3 regions of the Enterobacter cloacae complex sp. HYC003_NIDB genome follow, and region 1 is predicted to be linked to each of the others. Evidence: predicted binding sites of a transcription regulator. Region 1 holds the regulator's gene; each other region holds the start of a gene.
What was found. The regulator PurR, encoded in region 1, represses purine synthesis genes. The targets are predictions, from matches to a motif close to CANGCAAACGTTTGCNTG.
Positions count from the first base shown of each region.

Region 2: a site for PurR is predicted at 1,408-1,425, ahead of O1722_RS18285 (nucleoside-specific channel-forming protein Tsx). Genes of this name have one in related genera too.
Region 3: a site for PurR is predicted at 2,883-2,900, ahead of tusA (sulfurtransferase TusA). Genes of this name have one in related genera too.

Region 1 is NZ_CP114220.1:2,818,862-2,825,046, forward strand. Features, by position in the region: gene O1722_RS13410 (MFS transporter) at 1-1,075, opposite strand, end outside; gene cydH (cytochrome bd-I oxidase subunit CydH) at 1,237-1,326, opposite strand; gene purR (HTH-type transcriptional repressor PurR) at 1,624-2,649, shown strand; gene punR (DNA-binding transcriptional activator PunR) at 2,667-3,578, opposite strand; gene punC (purine nucleoside transporter PunC) at 3,691-4,890, shown strand; gene cfa (cyclopropane fatty acyl phospholipid synthase) at 5,189-6,185, shown strand, end outside.
Region 2 is NZ_CP114220.1:3,796,085-3,802,269, reverse strand. Features, by position in the region: gene O1722_RS18290 (helix-turn-helix transcriptional regulator) at 1-297, shown strand, start outside; gene O1722_RS18285 (nucleoside-specific channel-forming protein Tsx) at 385-1,269, opposite strand; gene O1722_RS18280 (SadB/YajI family lipoprotein) at 1,538-2,077, opposite strand; gene nrdR (transcriptional regulator NrdR) at 2,230-2,679, shown strand; gene ribD (bifunctional diaminohydroxyphosphoribosylaminopyrimidine deaminase/5-amino-6-(5-phosphoribosylamino)uracil reductase RibD) at 2,684-3,787, shown strand; gene ribH (6,7-dimethyl-8-ribityllumazine synthase) at 3,875-4,345, shown strand; gene nusB (transcription antitermination factor NusB) at 4,367-4,786, shown strand; gene thiL (thiamine-phosphate kinase) at 4,864-5,835, shown strand; gene O1722_RS18250 (aldo/keto reductase) at 5,926-6,185, opposite strand, start outside.
Region 3 is NZ_CP114220.1:300,940-307,124, forward strand. Features, by position in the region: gene O1722_RS01350 (beta-ketoacyl synthase chain length factor) at 1-184, opposite strand, end outside; gene O1722_RS01355 (AI-2E family transporter) at 310-1,359, opposite strand; gene O1722_RS01360 (DcrB family lipoprotein) at 1,495-2,052, opposite strand; gene O1722_RS01365 (7-cyano-7-deazaguanine/7-aminomethyl-7-deazaguanine transporter) at 2,125-2,790, opposite strand; gene tusA (sulfurtransferase TusA) at 2,960-3,202, shown strand; gene O1722_RS01375 (TRAP transporter substrate-binding protein) at 3,436-4,407, shown strand; gene O1722_RS01380 (TRAP transporter small permease) at 4,420-4,929, shown strand; gene O1722_RS01385 (TRAP transporter large permease) at 4,940-6,185, shown strand, end outside.

The sequences.
Region 1 (6,185 bases):
GCACAAAGCTGTAACCCAAACCACCTGAGATCACCGCCCCGCCCGCTGCGGCACCCAGCGCATTGCCCAGGTTAAACGCACCGATATTCACCGACGAAGAGAGCCCCGGCGCTTCGTGCGCAACGCGCATTACGCGCATCTGCAACGGTGGCACCACGGCAAAGGTTGCGGCGCCCCAAACCACCATGGCAATCGCGGCACCCACTTCGTTACGCGCCAGCCACGGAATCGCCACCATGATGACAATCAGCAGCGTTAAAAAACCTTTCAGTGTTCCACTGACGGAGCGGTCGGCAAATTTCCCGCCGAGATAGTTGCCAATCGAGAACCCGACACCAATTAGCACCAGCATCGCGGTAACAAAGAGTGGCGTTGCGTGGGTAATGTCGTGCAGCACCGGGGAGATATAGGTGTAGAGCGTAAACATCGCCCCGGCCCCCAGTACCGTGGTAAGCAGCGCGGACAACACCTGAGGACGCATCAGCACCGCCAGCTCTTTACGTACTTCCGGACGTTCTCCCGCACTTCCTTTCGGCAGTGAGAAGAACAGCGCAACCATCGCGACCACGCCCAGTCCGGCGGTTGCGAGGAAAGACATACGCCAGCCGATGGCTTCTCCCAGCCAGGTGGCAGCGGGAACGCCGCCGATATTAGCGATGGTGAGGCCCATGAACATAGTGGCTACCGCGCTGGCCTGCTTATGTTTTGGCACCACGCTGGCGGCAACAACCGAGCCCAGTCCGAAGAAGGCGCCATGGTTGAGGCTGGTCAGAATGCGCGAAAGCATCAGAGTGGTGTAATCGGGCGAAATTGCGGAAAGCACATTTCCGAGAGTGAAAATCGCCATCAGGAAAATCAGCGCATTGCGGCGAGCGCGGTGGGAAAGCAGCAGCGTCATCAGCGGCGCGCCCACCATCACGCCAATCGCGTAGGCGCTAATTAACATACCGGCCGCAGGAATTGAGACGTCCACACCCCGGGCGATAACAGGCAATAACCCCATAGGGGAGAATTCAGTGGTGCCAATCCCAAAGGCGCCAATCGCCAGGGCCAGCAGGGGAAAATTGATTTTCATGAAGAGACTCCGGATACCGTGCCATAACCCGGCACAGAACTAAGAAGTCAAAAGCATGACATCAATCACAAAAAATGAGAAGTTAACATTTTGGCAAAAGATTTTTGCCGGAGAGGTAACAATAGCGGCAAGAGAGGGAGAAGGTTCTCCCCCCTCCTGAATCAGTGCAGCGCAGCGGTTAAACCACCCGCAACAATCAGGGCAAGAACAACAATGGTGGTAAACAGCGAAAACTTCAGATCGGTACTCATCAATTTTTCTCCTTTTATTCACCCTACGAAAAGTGAGCTTGCTCATTTTTACACAGTTCAGGTCAAAAATCTTCCAGGATTTAAGCGGATATCCACTTTACCTCTTCCCCTTTTCATCAAGATAGGACAAAATTCCACGCTAAATTTATTAGCGTACCGGCCACTGACCCCCTCCTGACGTCCTGTGTCGTTTTCCCGGCGTGTCGCAACTCATGTTTGCGTGATAAGGGTGAGAGAAGGCAAACGTTTACCTTCAATTTTTTCAGGAGCTTAGGATATGGTCTGGAGTGACATTTAATGGCAACAATTAAAGACGTAGCAAAACGCGCAAACGTTTCCACCACAACCGTATCACATGTTATTAACAAAACGCGTTTCGTCGCTGAAGAGACGCGTAATGCCGTCTGGGCGGCAATCAAAGAACTGCACTACTCGCCAAGTGCCGTCGCCCGCAGCCTGAAGGTTAATCACACCAAATCGATTGGCCTGCTGGCCACCAGCAGTGAAGCGGCCTACTTTGCTGAAATCATCGAAGCCGTTGAAAAAAACTGCTTCCAGAAAGGCTATACCCTGATTCTGGGCAACGCGTGGAACAACATTGAAAAACAGCGCGCTTACCTGTCAATGATGGCGCAAAAGCGCGTCGACGGCCTGCTGGTAATGTGTTCTGAATACCCTGAGTCGGTCCTTTCCATGCTGGAAGAGTATCGCCACATTCCGATGGTGGTCATGGACTGGGGCGAAGCGCGCGCAGACTTCACCGACTCCGTAATTGATAACGCCTTTGAAGGCGGCTACATGGCGGGGCGTTATCTGGTAGAACGCGGTCATCGTGAAATTGGCGTGATCCCGGGTCCGCTGGAGCGTAACACCGGAGCTGGCCGTCTGGCCGGTTTCATGAAAGCGATGGAAGAGGCGCTGATCACCGTGCCGGAAAACTGGATTGTTCAGGGCGACTTCGAGCCGGAGTCGGGCTATCGCGCCATGCAGCAGATCGTCTCCCAGCCGCATCGCCCTACCGCGGTGTTCTGCGGCGGCGACATCATGGCGATGGGCGCGCTCTGCGCGGCGGATGAACTCGGCCTGCGCGTCCCGCAGGATATCTCGGTGATCGGCTATGACAACGTGCGCAACGCCCGCTTCTTTACCCCGGCGCTGACCACCATTCACCAGCCGAAAGATTCGCTGGGTGAAACGGCCTTCAACATGCTGCTGGACAGGATCGTCAACAAGCGTGAACAGTCCCAGTCCATTGAAGTTCACCCGCGCCTGATTGAACGCCGTTCCGTTGCGGACGGTCCGTTCCGCGACTACCGTCGTTAATCACTTTACGGGACCAGCTATGCTGGTTCCCGCAACCACTCCCGGTTCAGCGTTTCGCTGTCGCCCAGATAATCCAGCAGCCAGTCCATGGCGGGCGAGACGTCGTTTTGCTGCCACGTCAGACAGCACGCGGCATCCGGGAAGGGGTTTTCCAGCGTCAAGGCCACCCACTCTCCCGCATCGATGCGCGGGCGCGCAAAATGCACCGGCACCATGCCAACGCACAGCCCCGCGCTCAGACAGGTGGCCGACGACTCCCAGTCCGGCGCGACCACGCGGCGCTGATTATCCAGCAGCCAGGTAATGCGCTTGGGCAGCGAGCGGGAGGTATCTTCCAGCACCAGCGAGGGCCAGTTGCGTAAGGTGTCATCGCTCAGCGGACCTTCCTGCGCCGCCAGCGGGTGATCGCGCGCGACCACGCAGGTCCAGCTCAGCATGCCCATGTCGCGAAACGCGTAGCGCCCCCCAACCGGGATCGCCTGGGTTGCACCAATCGCCATCTCCGCCCTGCCGTCCGCCAGCGCATCCCAGACGCCGTTGAACACTTCCTGCGAAACACGCAGTTCGACGTCGGAAAAATGACGATAGAAATCGACGATCATCTGCCGGGTCCGCTCCGGCTTAACGATGTTATCCACCGCGATAGCGAGATGCCCGCGCCAGCCGTTGGCGATCTGCTGGCACTGCTCACGGGTGATCTGCATTTTTTTGATAACAGACCGCCCTTCCTTCAAAAACCACGCTCCGGCAGGCGTGAGCTCCACGTCGCGATGGCGCCGCTCGAACAGCGGGACCGCCAGCCACGCTTCCAGCTGGCGCACCGTATAGCTGATAGCCGAGGGAACGCGATGCAGCTCCTGGGCGGCACCGGTAAAGCTGCCGTTACGCGCCACGGCATCAACCACTTCAAGGGAATAATCTGACCACATCTTTAGCCTGCAAATTTTTTGAATGCACCCGCCAAATATTAGCGTTTCACAAGCCGCTTTGCACTCCCTACACTCTGCGCCAACGTACACCTGCCTCCTCAGGAGAAAAAAAGTGCAACCCAGGAAAGGATTTTTAGTCTGGCTCGGCGGCTTAAGCGTGCTGGGCTTTTTGGCGACCGATATGTATCTGCCCGCGTTCGCCGCGATGCAGGAAGATTTGCAAACCCCTGCCGCCGCCATCAGCGCCAGTTTAAGTTTGTTCCTCGCTGGCTTTGCTTTTGCGCAATTGCTGTGGGGGCCGCTCTCGGATCGTTTTGGCCGTAAGCCCGTCCTGTTGTTGGGGCTGGCGATTTTTGCCGTAGGCTGTCTGGGCATGATGTGGGTCCGCGATGCCGCCTGGCTGCTGGCGCTGCGCTTTATTCAGGCGGTCGGTGTCTGCGCCGCTGCGGTCACCTGGCAGGCGCTGGTGACCGATTACTACCCCGCCTCGCGCACTAACCGCATATTCGCCACTATTATGCCGCTGGTCGGCCTGTCGCCGGCGCTTGCCCCGTTACTGGGCAGCTGGATCCTCGCGCATTTCGACTGGCAGGCTATTTTCGCCACGCTCTTTGCTATTACGCTGGTCCTGATGCTGCCTGCTTTCGGGCTTAAACCTGCGCATAAAAAAGAGACGCATCCGGACGCAAAGCCCATCACCTTTACCTCTTTACTGCGGTCGAAAGCCTATCGCGGTAACGTGCTGATTTATGCTGCCTGCTCTGCCAGCTTCTTTGCCTGGCTGACCGGTTCGCCGTTCATTCTGCATGACATGGGCTACAGCCCGGCGGCTATCGGCCTGAGCTATGTACCACAGACCATCGCCTTCCTGGTGGGTGGCTATGGCTGTCGCGCCGCGCTGCAAAAATGGGAAGGCCAACAGATGCTGCCCTGGCTGCTGGTGCTGTATGCCCTAAGCGTGATTGCGACCTGGGCTGTCGGCTTTATTCCCGGCGCCGGGCTTGCAGAAATTTTGATTCCGTTCTGCGTCATGGCGATCGCTAACGGGGCTATCTACCCTATCGTTGTAGCCCAGGCGTTGCGTCCATTCCCGCAGGCGACAGGCCGCGCTGCCGCGCTGCAAAATACCCTGCAACTTGGCCTGTGCTTCCTGGCAAGTCTCGTGGTCTCTGCGTTGATTGCAACCCCGCTGCTCACCACCACCAGCGTGATGCTGGTCACCGTTGCGCTGGCGGGATTGGGCTATCGCATGCAGTCCTCAGCCCATCGCGAGCAGAGTGAAAACGCGCAGACAGAAACGTCGCACGCCTGATTGCGCGGGAAACTATGTTAAATACCAGTGATTAGGTTGCTAACAATTTTCTGTTGAATCACCAAATTTTGCGGCCTATACTAAATTTGGTTCGATTAAATACGATAAATATTAAGTGTTAACGGGAGCCGGAGCGCTCCCGTTTTACCATGGAAGGCATTTCGGCAAGGGTTATCTCCCTTCCTCTGTTCTACGTCGGATATTAGCCTCGCGGGCATTTACCGTGAGATTTCTCACAAACCAAAAAAGCGTCTACGCTGTTTTAAGGTTCTGATCACAGCAAGGTGATGGAGAAGCTATGAGTTCATCGTGTATAGAAGAAGTCAGCGTTCCGGACGATAACTGGTCCCGGATCGTCAGTGAACTGTTGGGACGTGCGGGCATTACGATTAATGGCTCATCCCCCTCCGATCCCCAGATAAAGCATCCCGATTTTTTCAAACGCGTGTTACAGGAGGGGTCGTTAGGGCTGGGTGAAAGCTATATGGACGGCTGGTGGGAGTGTGAGCGGCTGGATATGTTCTTCTCCAGCGTATTACGCGCCGGTCTTGAAAAACAGCTCCCTCGTCATTTCAAAGATACCTTACGCATTGCCTCCGCCCGCCTGTTCAATCTGCAAAGTAAAAAACGGGCGTGGATCGTCGGTAAAGAGCATTACGACCTGGGCAACGATCTGTTCAGCCGTATGCTCGATCCTTTAATGCAGTACTCCTGCGGATACTGGAAAAAAGCGACGACCCTGGAAGAGGCGCAGCAGGACAAGCTGCAACTGATCTGCGATAAATTGCAGTTACAGCCCGGTATGCGTGTGCTGGACATCGGCTGTGGCTGGGGTGGTCTTGCCTGGTTTATGGCGAAAAATTACGGCGTCAGCGTAGCCGGCGTCACGATTTCCGCTGAACAGCAGAAGATGGCGCAGGAACGCTGTCTGGGTCTGGATGTTGATATTCGGCTTCAGGACTACCGCGACCTGAACGAGCAGTTCGATCGCATTGTTTCCGTAGGTATGTTCGAGCACGTGGGGCCGAAGAACTACAAGACTTACTTCGAGGTCGCCGATCGTAACCTGAAGCCTGAGGGAATTTTCCTGCTACACACCATCGGCTCTAAACGCACCGATAACAATGTGGATCCCTGGATCAACAAATATATCTTCCCGAATGGCTGTTTACCCTCTGTTCGCCAGATTGCGAACGCCAGCGAACCGCATTTTATTGTGGAAGACTGGCATAACTTCGGCGCAGATTACGACACCACCCTGATGGCCTGGCATGAACGTTTCCAGGCTGCATGGC
Region 2 (6,185 bases), 980 kb from region 1:
GCCCTTCAGCCCCATTCCCGTAGTGGTTTCGACGTGATCCATCAGGCGATTTCCGCCCAGCGCGTGCTGGCACTGCATTATCGTGATGAGGCTGGGCAGCTCTCAAAGCGCGAGGTTCAGCCGCTGGGCTTGTTCTTCTGGGGAGAGCGCTGGCTGCTGGCGGCGTGGTGTGAACGGCGCGATGAATATCGCTGTTTCCGGCTCGACCGATGCCTCAATATTGTGCAGACGGAGAGGCGGTTTAGCGAAAGTGCGGACAGGTCATTGGCAGATTTTTTGCGCAAGGTGAGGCAGTAAAAAGCCGGGGGCGGCTACGCCTTACCCGGCCTACATTCGGATCGTAGGCCCGGTAAGCGTAGCGCCACCGGGCGGAATCCGCACTGATTAGAAGTTGTAACCCACGACCAGGTAACCACCCCAACCGGTAGAGCGAACGCTGAAGTCGCCGTTGCCAAAGTTCAGGCTGGCGTCGTCGTTCCACTGGCCACCGTTGTGCCAGTAACGCGCAACAACAGAGTAGTGCCAGTGATCGTAGTTCAGCGCCAGGATGTGGCTGGACGCGATGGAGTCGTTAGTGCGCGCTTTTCTGCCGTTCAGGTCGCGGAAATCGTTATCGCCCAGGTCTGAACCCCAGTCAAAGTTGGTGAAGCCGATATAGCTCAGGTTGCCGCCCCACAGTTGGGTAATTGGCACGAAGTATTTCACTTTGAAACGGTAGCCGTCCCACTCGTTCTCGTTCGCGGCGCCGTAGTTCTGCCACTGGTATTTTGCGTAGACGTTCATGGACAGGCTCATCGGCAGGCCAGTCTCAATGTCTGTACCCAGACCCATGTACCAGGTGCTCTGGCGACCGGACTTGTTGCGACCCATGTCGTAGATGTAGTTGTTTGCGAAATACCACTCTTTGAACGGACCAAACGCCAGACTGGTACCGGTCAGTTTATCAATGGAGAAGCGGGGTTCGATCTCCATGAACAGTGGGGAACCGTGGTTCCAGATACCTTTCGCGTCGGTGTTACCGCCGAAGAATACCGGTGCGTCCATGTAGCCATAGAAATCAAACCAGTCTTTTTTAGCGAATGCTTCGTACTCGAGGTAGGTATCGTTACGGATCTGCGGTCCGAAACGGGTATGGTAGCTGCCTACAACGTTAACGCTCTGATGCCACCAGTCGGAAAGGTATTGTGGTTTGTCGTTTTCCGCTGCGTTAACAGTGAAAGAGGTGGAGAGTGCCAGAACTGCACCGGCTGCGAATAATGTTTTTTTCATAATCATGCCACTGATTGAAATTCCCTTCCGGGAGTGAAAAATGCGCGAATTGCGTTTCTAAATATTTCGTATTTCTGCGGAGCCTATTATAGAAATCCTTGCTCACAAAAATATGTGTTGTTTCACATATCTCTCACATACGTAATCGATTGCGTTCACGTTTGCGTACTTTAGACGGGCGGGATTGTAGCGGCAATCATTTATGTTGCCAATCCATACGAAATGTAAATGTTAGCGGAGTGACATTTCACTCCGCTAGAAGGGCGGGTTATTGCGCGGCGGGTTGAATGTCGTGAATACGGATAAAGCCCAGCTGTTCTGGGCTCAGTCCGCTCAGCTGGAGCGGGATATCAACATCGCTCGGCGCCAGCGTGCTGGCGGGGGCGGTGAAGAGCTGATTCTTCACGTTCACTTCCTGATAGCTCTCCGTGGTGCCCTGAATCTGGCCCCACTCTACGGTGCCGCTGAACGCGGGAAGCGGATCGTTGGACTCACCCTGAATGCGTAATGTTGCGCGAGTACCATCGGCATTCGCTGCAACATTCACCACAGACATCTTTAGCATGCCAATCTGGCTGTTCAGACGCGCGGGCGTGTTTGCACCTGGCAATAAATAAACGCCATTGCTGGATTTGGCATTCAGCGCGTTCTGCTGGGTGATCTTCACGGTTTCTTTGTTAAGTTTGTCCATCGCCACGTTAAGCGTATTCACGCTTTGTTTCATCTCACGGACTTCGCTTTGCTGTGCGCAGGCGCTGAGCGTGAACAGGCTCCCCACCAGCACTATTTTCAGGTAACGTCTTGTCATTGCGTTTAATTCCTTGAAATCACAGATTGCTGCAATGGTAGACAGGATAGTGCCGTCAGGCATAGATCCTTTGTCTCAAAAAGCTCTTCCTTTGTTGTCGGGCCAGTTCAGGGTAAAATAGAAATCAGTTAACCAGATAACAGGGACATCGTATGCATTGCCCATTTTGCTCCGCTGTGGATACCAAAGTCATCGACTCGCGTCTTGTAGGCGAAGGGTCTTCCGTGCGTCGTCGTCGGCAGTGTCTGGTGTGCAACGAGCGTTTTACCACCTTTGAAGTGGCAGAGCTGGTAATGCCGCGCGTGGTAAAAAGTAACGATGTGCGCGAACCGTTCAATGAAGAGAAACTGCGTAGCGGGATGCTCAAGGCGCTGGAAAAACGGCCCGTCAGCTCCGATGACGTCGAAATGGCGTTAAACCATATTAAATCTTATCTGCGGGGGTTAGGCGAGCGCGAAGTGCCGAGCAAAATGATCGGCAATCTGGTGATGGAACAGCTGAAGAAGCTCGATAAAGTCGCCTATATCCGCTTTGCCTCCGTTTACCGCAGCTTCGAAGACATTAAAGAGTTTGGCGAAGAGATCGCCCGCTTACAGGATTAAGCCCATGCACGATGAGATGTACATGGCGCGCGCCATGAAGCTGGCGCAGCGCGGTCGGTTTACCACTCACCCTAACCCCAATGTCGGGTGCGTCATTGTTAAAGATGGCGAGATCGTGGGGGAAGGTTTTCACTACCGCGCAGGCGAGCCGCATGCTGAAGTGCATGCCCTGCGCATGGCGGGTGAGAAAGCGCGTGGCGCGACGGCCTATGTGACGCTGGAGCCATGCAGCCATCACGGACGTACGCCGCCGTGCTGTGAGGCGCTGATTGCGGCGGGCGTCTCGCGCGTTGTCGCCGCCATGCAGGATCCTAATCCGCAGGTGGCGGGCCGCGGGCTGTATCGTCTGCAACAGGAAGGCATCGACGTTAGCCACGGCCTGATGATGCAGGATGCCGAAAACATCAACAAAGGCTTCCTGAAGCGTATGCGCACCGGCTTCCCGTTTATCCAGCTTAAGCTTGGCGCGTCACTGGATGGCCGCACGGCGATGGCGAACGGCGAGAGCCAGTGGATCACCTCGCCGCAGGCAAGGCGCGATGTGCAACGTCTGCGCGCGCAAAGCCATGCTATTCTCACCAGCAGTGAAACGGTACTGGCTGACGATCCGGCCATGACCGTGCGCTGGGAAGAGCTGAATGCGGATACGCAGGCGCTCTATCCGCAGGAGAACCTGCGTCAGCCGCTGCGCATTATTGTTGATAGCCAGAACCGCGTGACGCCGGAGCACCGCATCGTGCAGCAGCCGGGTGAAACCTGGATTGCCCGCACCAAAGAAGATACGCGCGAGTGGCCGGAAGGCGTGCGCAGCATTATGGTGCCGGAACATAACGGGCATCTCGATCTCGTGGTGCTGATGATGTTGCTCGGCAAACAGCAGGTCAACAGCATCTGGGTTGAAGCCGGTCCGACGCTCGCCGGCGCACTGCTTCAGGCGGGGCTGGTGGATGAGCTTCTCGTCTACGTTGCGCCTAAACTGTTAGGTAATGACGCGCGCGGCCTGTTTGTGCTGCCCGGCCTTGAAAAACTGGCCGATGCGCCGCAACTCTCATTCAGCGAGATTCGTCCGGTAGGCCCGGATGTCTGCCTCCATTTAACGACAGCGTAATTGCTCCTGAAATAGGGAAGCAGTGCGCAAAGTATTATGATAAAATCCGCCCCCCTGCGGGGCCAAATGAACCCGTAAAGGAAGAGTATGAACATTATTGAAGCTGCTGTAGCTACCCCGGACGCTCGCGTCGCCATCACCATTGCGCGTTTCAACAACTTCATCAACGATAGCCTGCTGGAAGGTGCGGTTGACGCCCTGAAACGTATCGGCCAGGTTAAAGATGACAACATTACCGTCGTTTGGGTACCAGGTGCTTACGAACTGCCACTGGCAGCGGGCGCGCTGGCGAAAACCGGTAAATACGACGCGGTGATTGCGCTGGGTACCGTTATTCGTGGCGGCACTGCGCACTTCGAATACGTTGCGGGCGGTGCAAGCAACGGTCTGGCACACGTTGCACAGGATGCTGAAATCCCTGTCGCGTTCGGCGTGCTGACCACCGAAAGTATTGAACAAGCCATCGAACGTGCTGGCACTAAAGCCGGTAACAAAGGTGCAGAAGCTGCACTGACCGCGCTTGAAATGATCAATGTATTGAAAGCCATCAAGGCCTGATTTTTTTGTAAGGGGAATTCCGTGAAACCTGCTGCTCGTCGCCGCGCCCGTGAATGTGCCGTCCAGGCACTTTACTCCTGGCAGTTGTCCCAGAACGACATCGCTGATGTTGAATACCAGTTCCTGTCAGAACAGGACGTGAAAGACGTTGACGTTCTGTACTTCCGTGAACTGCTGTCGGGAGTGGCGACTAATAGCGCGTATCTCGATGGTCTGATGAAGCCATACCTGTCCCGTCTGCTCGAAGAGCTGGGCCAGGTCGAAAAAGCAGTGTTGCGTATCGCGCTGTTTGAGCTGTCTAAACGTGATGATGTGCCGTACAAAGTGGCTATCAACGAAGCGATCGAACTGGCGAAAACCTTCGGCGCTGAAGACAGCCACAAGTTTGTTAACGGCGTGCTGGATAAAGCCGCACCTGCGATCCGTCCCCACAAAAAGTGATCCGCAAACCGGAGTCTTGCATTGCCTTTTTGGCAGTGCGGCTCCGGTTTTTTATTTAATTTGCTGAGGCATAACGTATGGCATGCGGCGAATTCTCCCTGATTGCCCGTTATTTCGACCGTGTCAGAACCTCTCGTCTTGATGTTGAAACCGGCATTGGCGATGACTGCGCACTTCTCAATATTCCCGAAAAACAGACGCTGGCAATCAGCACCGACACCTTAGTGTGTGGGCGTCATTTCCTGCCGGATATCGATCCTGCCGATCTGGCGTATAAAGCGCTGGCGGTGAACGTCAGCGATCTGGCGGCAATGGGCGCCGACCCGGCCTGGCTGACGCTGGCTCTGACCCTGCCGGAGGTGGATGAAGCCTGGCTTGAAGCCTTCAGCGATGCCCTGTTTGAACAGCTGAATTATTACGATATGCAGCTGATTGGCGGTGATACCACCGCCGGTCCGCTGTCCATGACCCTGGCAATCCACGGCTATGTGCCTGCCGGGCGCGCGCTGAAGCGCTCGGGTGCAAAGCCAGGTGACTGGATCTACGTGACCGGTACGCCGGGCGACAGCGCGGCAGGGCTGGCCATCCTTCAGAACCGTTTAACGGTTGAAGATGCTGACGATGCGGCGTATCTGGTGAAGCGCCATCTGCGGCCAACGCCGCGTATTCTGCACGGTCAGGCGCTGCGCGAGCGGGCCAGTTCGGCTATCGATTTGTCTGACGGGCTGATCTCCGATCTCGGCCATATCCTGAAGGCCAGCGGCGTGGGCGCACGCGTTGACCTGGATCTGTTCCCGCTGTCGGAGCAACTGCTTCGCCATGTCGAACCTGAACAGGCGCTGCGCTGGGCGTTATCCGGTGGAGAAGATTATGAGCTGTGCTTCACCGTGCCTGAGCTGAATCGCGGGACGCTGGATGTGGCGCTAGCGCATCTGGGGGCGAAATTTACCTGCATCGGGCAGGTAATGCCGGAAAGTGAAGGGTTGCTGTTTGTCCGCGACGGCGCCCCGGTTACGCTTGACTGGAAAGGGTACGATCACTTTGGGTGAGTGTTTTGCCGGGTGGCGGCTTCGCCTTACCCGGCCTACGATCGCACTTTATTTGTAGGCCGGGTAAGCGTAGCGCCACCCGGCAAGTGTTTATTTAAACCCTACCACCGGATGCTGCTGATACGGCGTCTCCAGCTCGGCAATCTGCTCCGGCGTCAACGATAAGTCCACCGCACTCAACAACTCATCCAGCTGTTCTTCCCGCGACGTGCCCACAATCGGCGCGGCGACACCGCGCTTGCTCAGCAGCCACGCCAGCGCCACCTGCGCGCGCGTTGCACCGATATCGTCGGCGATCCCGGCTAAGCGTTCGGCAATTAACGCATCGCTGGCTTCTGTATCGTCATACA
Region 3 (6,185 bases), 2.4 Mb from region 1:
CGACGGCCAGCCTGCTGCCTGAATTCAGGCGGCGGGCGGTCATCATCGGCAGATCGGTCAGTTTCGCCAGCGGTGCAGCGGGATCGATGGCGTCAGACCGGCGTGACCATGCCTGCCATTCGTCGGCATCGCTGAGTCCTGGCGCTCTTGCCTGCCAGTCGATAAGGGTAAGTGTAAATTTCATCTACGCGCGTCCGCGATAAACCTGTTTCTGTGACTTTTTCTTCGCCAGCGCGATTTGCTGCGCACATCGTACAATGTTGTCGTCGCGCTGGCGAATAAACGTCACTTTTGACCCTTTCCACCCGGTTATCCCGGCAAACGGCTTTTTGGCCGACCCGGACCCAGAAGAATGGCGAGTTTACTGCCTCCTTTCGTGGTTTCCATCCAGATTTTACAGACGCTGGTGAGCGGCACGGAGAGCAGCATGCCCACCGGACCCAGCAGCCATCCCCAGATCAGTAACGATAAAAACACCACCATCGTCGACATGCCCAGACGGTGGCCCATCATGCGCGGCTCGAGAATGTTACCCAGCACCATATGCACGACAAGGAACAGCGCCCCTACCAGCATGCACTCGTAAAAACCGTTAAACAGGAACGCCTGGATCATCGGCGGAACGGCGGAAAGCACCGCGCCGATATTGGGTACGTAGTTCAGTAAAAAGGCCAGCACGCCCCACATCAGCGCGAACTGCACGTCCAGCAGTACCAGCCCCAGCCAGACGATCACGCCGGTCCACAGGCTTAACAGCGTTTTCAGCGCCAGATATTTGGATACGCCCTTCAGCGCACGGTGCAAGCCGGCAATGTGGATCTGAGGATTGTTCAGGGCAAAACGCAGTTTATACGGCACGTGGCGCACTTCGAACAGCATAAATACCACCGTCATCACCAGCAGCAGAATGCTGGCCATTGCCCCGGAAAGCCCGGTCATCAACGTGGTGGCGTAGGTCATCACCTTCTCGGAATCCATCCGACGCAGCATCCGTTCCGGTGAGATATGCAGATTCACGAACGGCAACATGCGCTGAAGATCGACCAGCTTGCGCGTCAGCTCTTTATTGTACTGCGGCAGCATGGTGGAAAATTCGCTCAGCGAGGCGGCGAGCACGCCGAACAGCGCCGTCAGGACAACCAGCATCACCATCACCACAATGGTAATCGCGACCGGGCGGCTGATGCCCCGGCGTAAAAACCATGTCACCAGCGGGTTGAGCACAATGGCGAAAAACAGCGCCAGCAGAAGCTGAACAATGATATCCGCCGCCGCGTGGATACCCGCAAGGATAACCACCAGGCAGGCAAGTTTTAATAAAATATGAAGTCCGGCTTTGTCGGGCGGGCTGGCAGTCATAAGAATTCCTTTTTCCGGGGGGCGTGTTAATTGTAGTGCGCCGGATGGGCTTCGTCTGGCGTGTTAGTCTGAAAGTCGTGGCAAAAAAATGGCCCCCGGCGCAAGCGACGGAGGCCACGGCATCCTGGTGAACGATTACTGGATCACGAGGGTGTTAATGATGTTTTCAGCGGCGGTCTGCGCTTTCTGCTGATTGTCTGCCGGCAGGGTGATCTGCATGGTCAGCAGTTTATTGTCCACCTTGCCGAGCACCACGGAGGAGTAGGCGGTCTGGCCTTTGGCAGAGATGATGCTGTCCAGCTGTTGCAGCGTGTGGCCTTTCAGTTCAACAGACTTGTTGGTGACCACCTGAAGCTGCGGGTCGCGGCTGCGCTGCTGATCTTCCAGGCGTTTGGCCAGCACGCCAAGATCTTCGCTGGTATCGTCACCGACGATCACAATCACCGCTTTTTGGCCGGTGGCATCGGAATAGACGTGCATATTGTTCGCCTGGGTACCCAGCTTACCGCTCTGGTCGGTCATGTCCGCAGGCAGAGAGAAACTGAGTTTGCCATCCATCAGGCTCACCGGCTGACCGGTGGCGTTGCTTTCTGCTGACGCGCCCTGAGCAGGCGTTTTGGTGTCGCTGTTATCACAGGCTGCAAGGCCAACAACCAGCAGGCCAATCCCGACATATTTAACCAGATTGCGCATTGACTTCTTCCTTTCGATAAACGGCCATAACGGCTCATTCGTTCATCTTATCACAACTGATAAAGCGAACCCTTAACCTGCCTGCAATGCGGAGATTTCAGATTTATCTGCCAGCCTTTTCAGCAGCATATTCAACAGCACGCCGTACATCGGCAGGAAGAAAACCAGGCTGATAAGCACCTTAAAGGCGTAGTCCACCAGAGCGATTTCCATCCAGTGTTCTGCCATGAAGGCGTCCGGGCTGCGCCAGAAGGCGATGAAGAAGAAGGCCAGCGTATCGCTCACGTTACCGAACAGCGTGGAGGCCGTTGGTGCCATCCACCAGCGATGGTTTTGACGCAGGCGGTTAAACACGTGGACATCGAGGATCTGCCCCAGGGCATAAGCCATAAAGCTGGCGGTGGCAATACGCGCGACGAACAGGTTGAAGTGCGTCAGCGCTTCGAAGCCCTGCCAGCTGCCCATGTAAAACAGCGAGGAGATGGCGTAGGAGACAAACAGTGCCGGGATCATCACCGCAAAAATAATCCGCCGCGCCAGCGGTGCGCCAAAAATACGCACGGTTAAATCCGTCGCGAGGAAAATAAACGGGAAACTGAACGCGCCCCAGGTGGTATGGAAACCAAAAATGGAGATGGGGAGCTGTACCAGATAGTTACTGGAGATGATCACCAGCAGATGAAATAGCGAAAGCCAGAACAACGCCTTGACGCGCTGCGATTGTGTAAAGGAGTTCATATTGTACCTTTTTGATTAATATTTGGGGTGAGGGAACCCAATAAAGCCGCCGCATGATACTGCTTTGACGACACTTTGCAATGGCTAATTTTCACGCAATCGTTAACCTGGTTTGCATTGGCGATAGCGGGGCGTAAACTACAGCCGTTTTTACCTGAACGAGAAGAAAATGACCGACCTGTTTTCCAGCCCAGACCACACGCTTGATGCTCAGGGCCTCCGCTGCCCGGAGCCGGTAATGATGGTGCGCAAAACCGTGCGCAACATGCAGACCGGCGAAACGCTGCTGATCGTCGCCGACGACCCGGCTACCACCCGTGATATCCCCGGCTTTTGTACCTTTATGGAACATGAACTGGTGGCGCAGCAAACCGAGACCTTGCCGTACCGGTATTTGATTCGTAAGGGGTAAGTGCGGCCTGACGCCCGGCGGCGCTTCGCTTGCACGGGCCTACGGGTGTAGTAGGTCGGGTAAGGCGCAGCCGCCACCCGACAAGTACTCATCACAATTTCGAACCATCGTTTCAAAATTTCGCGCTTTTGTGAGGCGCTTCACTCTCCCTTTTCCAGCCGTAGTCTAATTTTTAAGCGTCAAAAACTAAAACACCGTTTTAACGCTTATCTCACTACCCTGGAGTTGACTCAATGAAAACGACCCTCAAGCCGTTACTGGCCGCGCTGTGCCTGTCTGCTTTTGCCTGCACCGTTTCTGCCCAGACCATCAAAGCCGCCGATGTGCATCCCGAAGGCTACCCGAACGTGGTGGCGGTTCAGCACATGGGTGAAAAACTCAAACAACAAACCGATGGCAAGCTGGAGATTAAGGTCTTCCCCGGCGGCGTGCTGGGGGATGAAAAGCAGATGATTGAGCAGGCGCAGATGGGGGCGATCGACATGATCCGCGTCTCTATGGCGCCGGTGGCTGCCATTCTGCCGGATATCGAAGTGTTTACGCTGCCCTACGTATTCCGCGATGAAGACCACATGCACAAGGTGATCGACGGGGATATCGGCAAGCAGATCGGCGACAAACTCACCGCCAACCCGAAATCGCGTCTGGTCTTCCTTGGCTGGATGGATTCCGGCACCCGTAACCTGATCACCAAAGAGCCGATCGTCAAACCGGACGATCTGAAAGGGAAGAAAATCCGCGTGCAGGGCAGCCCGGTGGCGCTGGCCACGCTGAAAGCGATGGGGGCGAACTCGGTGGCGATGGGCGTCAGCGAGGTTTACAGCGGCATGCAGACCGGGGTGATCGACGGCGCGGAGAACAACCCGCCAACCTTTATCGCCCACAACTATATGCCGGTCGCCAAAAACTACACGCTGAGCGGCCACTTCATCACCCCGGAAATGCTGCTCTATTCCAAAGTGAAATGGGACAAGCTCAGCGCTGACGAACAGCAAAAGATCCTGGTGCTGGCCCGCGAAGCGCAGTTCGAGCAGCGCAAGCTGTGGAATGCGTATAACGACCAGGCGCTGGCGAAAATGAAGGCCGGCGGCGTGCAGTTCCACGACATCGATAAAACGGTGTTTATCAAGGCGACAGAGCCGGTGCGCGCGCAGTATGGCGATAAGCATCAGGATCTGATGAAAGCCATCGCTGACGTCCAGTAAACCGGAGTACGTATGTCCGAACTCTACCTGAAGTGGATGGACCGTCTGTATCTGTTCGCCATGGCGGTGGCGGGTATTTCGCTGTTGGTGATGACGATTGTCATACCCATCGGCATTTTTTCACGCTATGTGCTCAATCGCGGCGAATCCTGGCCGGAGCCGATCGCCATTATCTGCATGGTGACGTTTACCTTTATCGGCGCGGCGGTGAGCTACCGCGCCGGGTCGCATATTGCGGTCAACATGCTCACCGACCGCCTGCCCGCGTCGCTGCAAAGAGTGTGCGCGCGGATGGTGGATCTGCTGATGCTGCTGATTTCAGGCCTGATGTGCTGGTACAGCTACTGGCTGTGCGTCGAGCTGTGGGAGCAGCCGGTGGCGGAGTTTCCGCTTCTGACCTCCGGCGAAAGCTATCTGCCGCTACCTGTCGGGTCGGCCATTTTGATCCTGTTTGTGCTTGAACGCCTGCTGTTTGGCTCGCAGGAAAACCGTCCGGTCGTGCTGATCGGCAATCACAGTTAAGGGGTGAACAATGGATGCGTTTGTTTTGTTATTCACCCTCGCCATTTTGCTGGCGCTGGGGATGCCGGTGGCCTTCGCCGTCGGCTTAAGCGCCGTGGCGGGCGCGCTGTGGATTGACCTGCCGCTGGAGGCGCTGATGATCCAGATCACCAGCGGGGTGAATAAATTTACCCTGCTGGCGATCCCGTTCTTCATTCTTGCCGGGGCGATCATGGCGGAAGGGGGCATTGCCCGACGGCTGGTCAACTTCGCGTACGTTTTTGTCGGCTTTATTCGCGGCGGGCTGTCGCTGGTGAACATCGTGGCATCAACGTTCTTCGGCGCGATTTCCGGCTCGTCGGTGGCGGATACGGCGTCTATCGGTAGCGTGATGATCCCGGAGATGGAGAAGAAGGGCTATCCGCGCGAATACGCGGCGGCGGTGACGGCCAGCGGGTCGGTGCAGGCGATCCTGATCCCGCCCAGCCACAACTCGGTGATTTACTCCCTGGCGGCAGGGGGAACGGTCTCCATCGCCACGCTGTTTATCGCGGGCGTGCTGCCGGGCCTGCTGCTGGGCGTGAGCCTGATGGTGCTCTGCCTGTGCTTCGCCCGCAAGCGCGGCTATCCGAAAGGGGACAAAATCCCGTTCAGGCAGGCGCTGAAAATCATGCTCGATGCTCTGTGGGGGCTGATGACGGTGGTGATTATCCTCGGCGGGATCTTGTCCGGGATATTCACGGCGACCGAATCTGCCGCCGTGGCCTGTCTTTGGGCATTCTTCGTCACCATGTTCATCTACCGCGACTACAGGTGGAGCGAACTGCCGAAGCTGATGTGCCGCACGGTGAAAACCGTCACCATCGTGATGATTTTGATTGGCTTTGCCGCGGCGTTTGGCGCGGTGATGACCTACATGCAGCTGCCGATGCGCATCACCGAATTCTTCACGTCGTTGTCCGATAACAAATACGTGATCCTCATGTACCTCAATATCATGCTGCTGCTGATTGGCACGCTGATGGACATGGCGCCGATCATCCTGATTCTGACCCCGGTGCTGCTGCCGGTGACCAACTCGCTGGGGATCGACCCGGTACATTTCGGGATGATCATGATGGTGAACCTGGGGATTGGGCTGATCACGCCGCCGGTCGGGTCGGTGCTGTTCGTGGCGAGCGCGGTGAGTAAGCAGAAGATCGAGCACGTGGTGCGGGCGATGCTGCCGTTTTACGGTATGTTGCTGGTGGTGCTGGGGATGGTGACGTACATCCCGG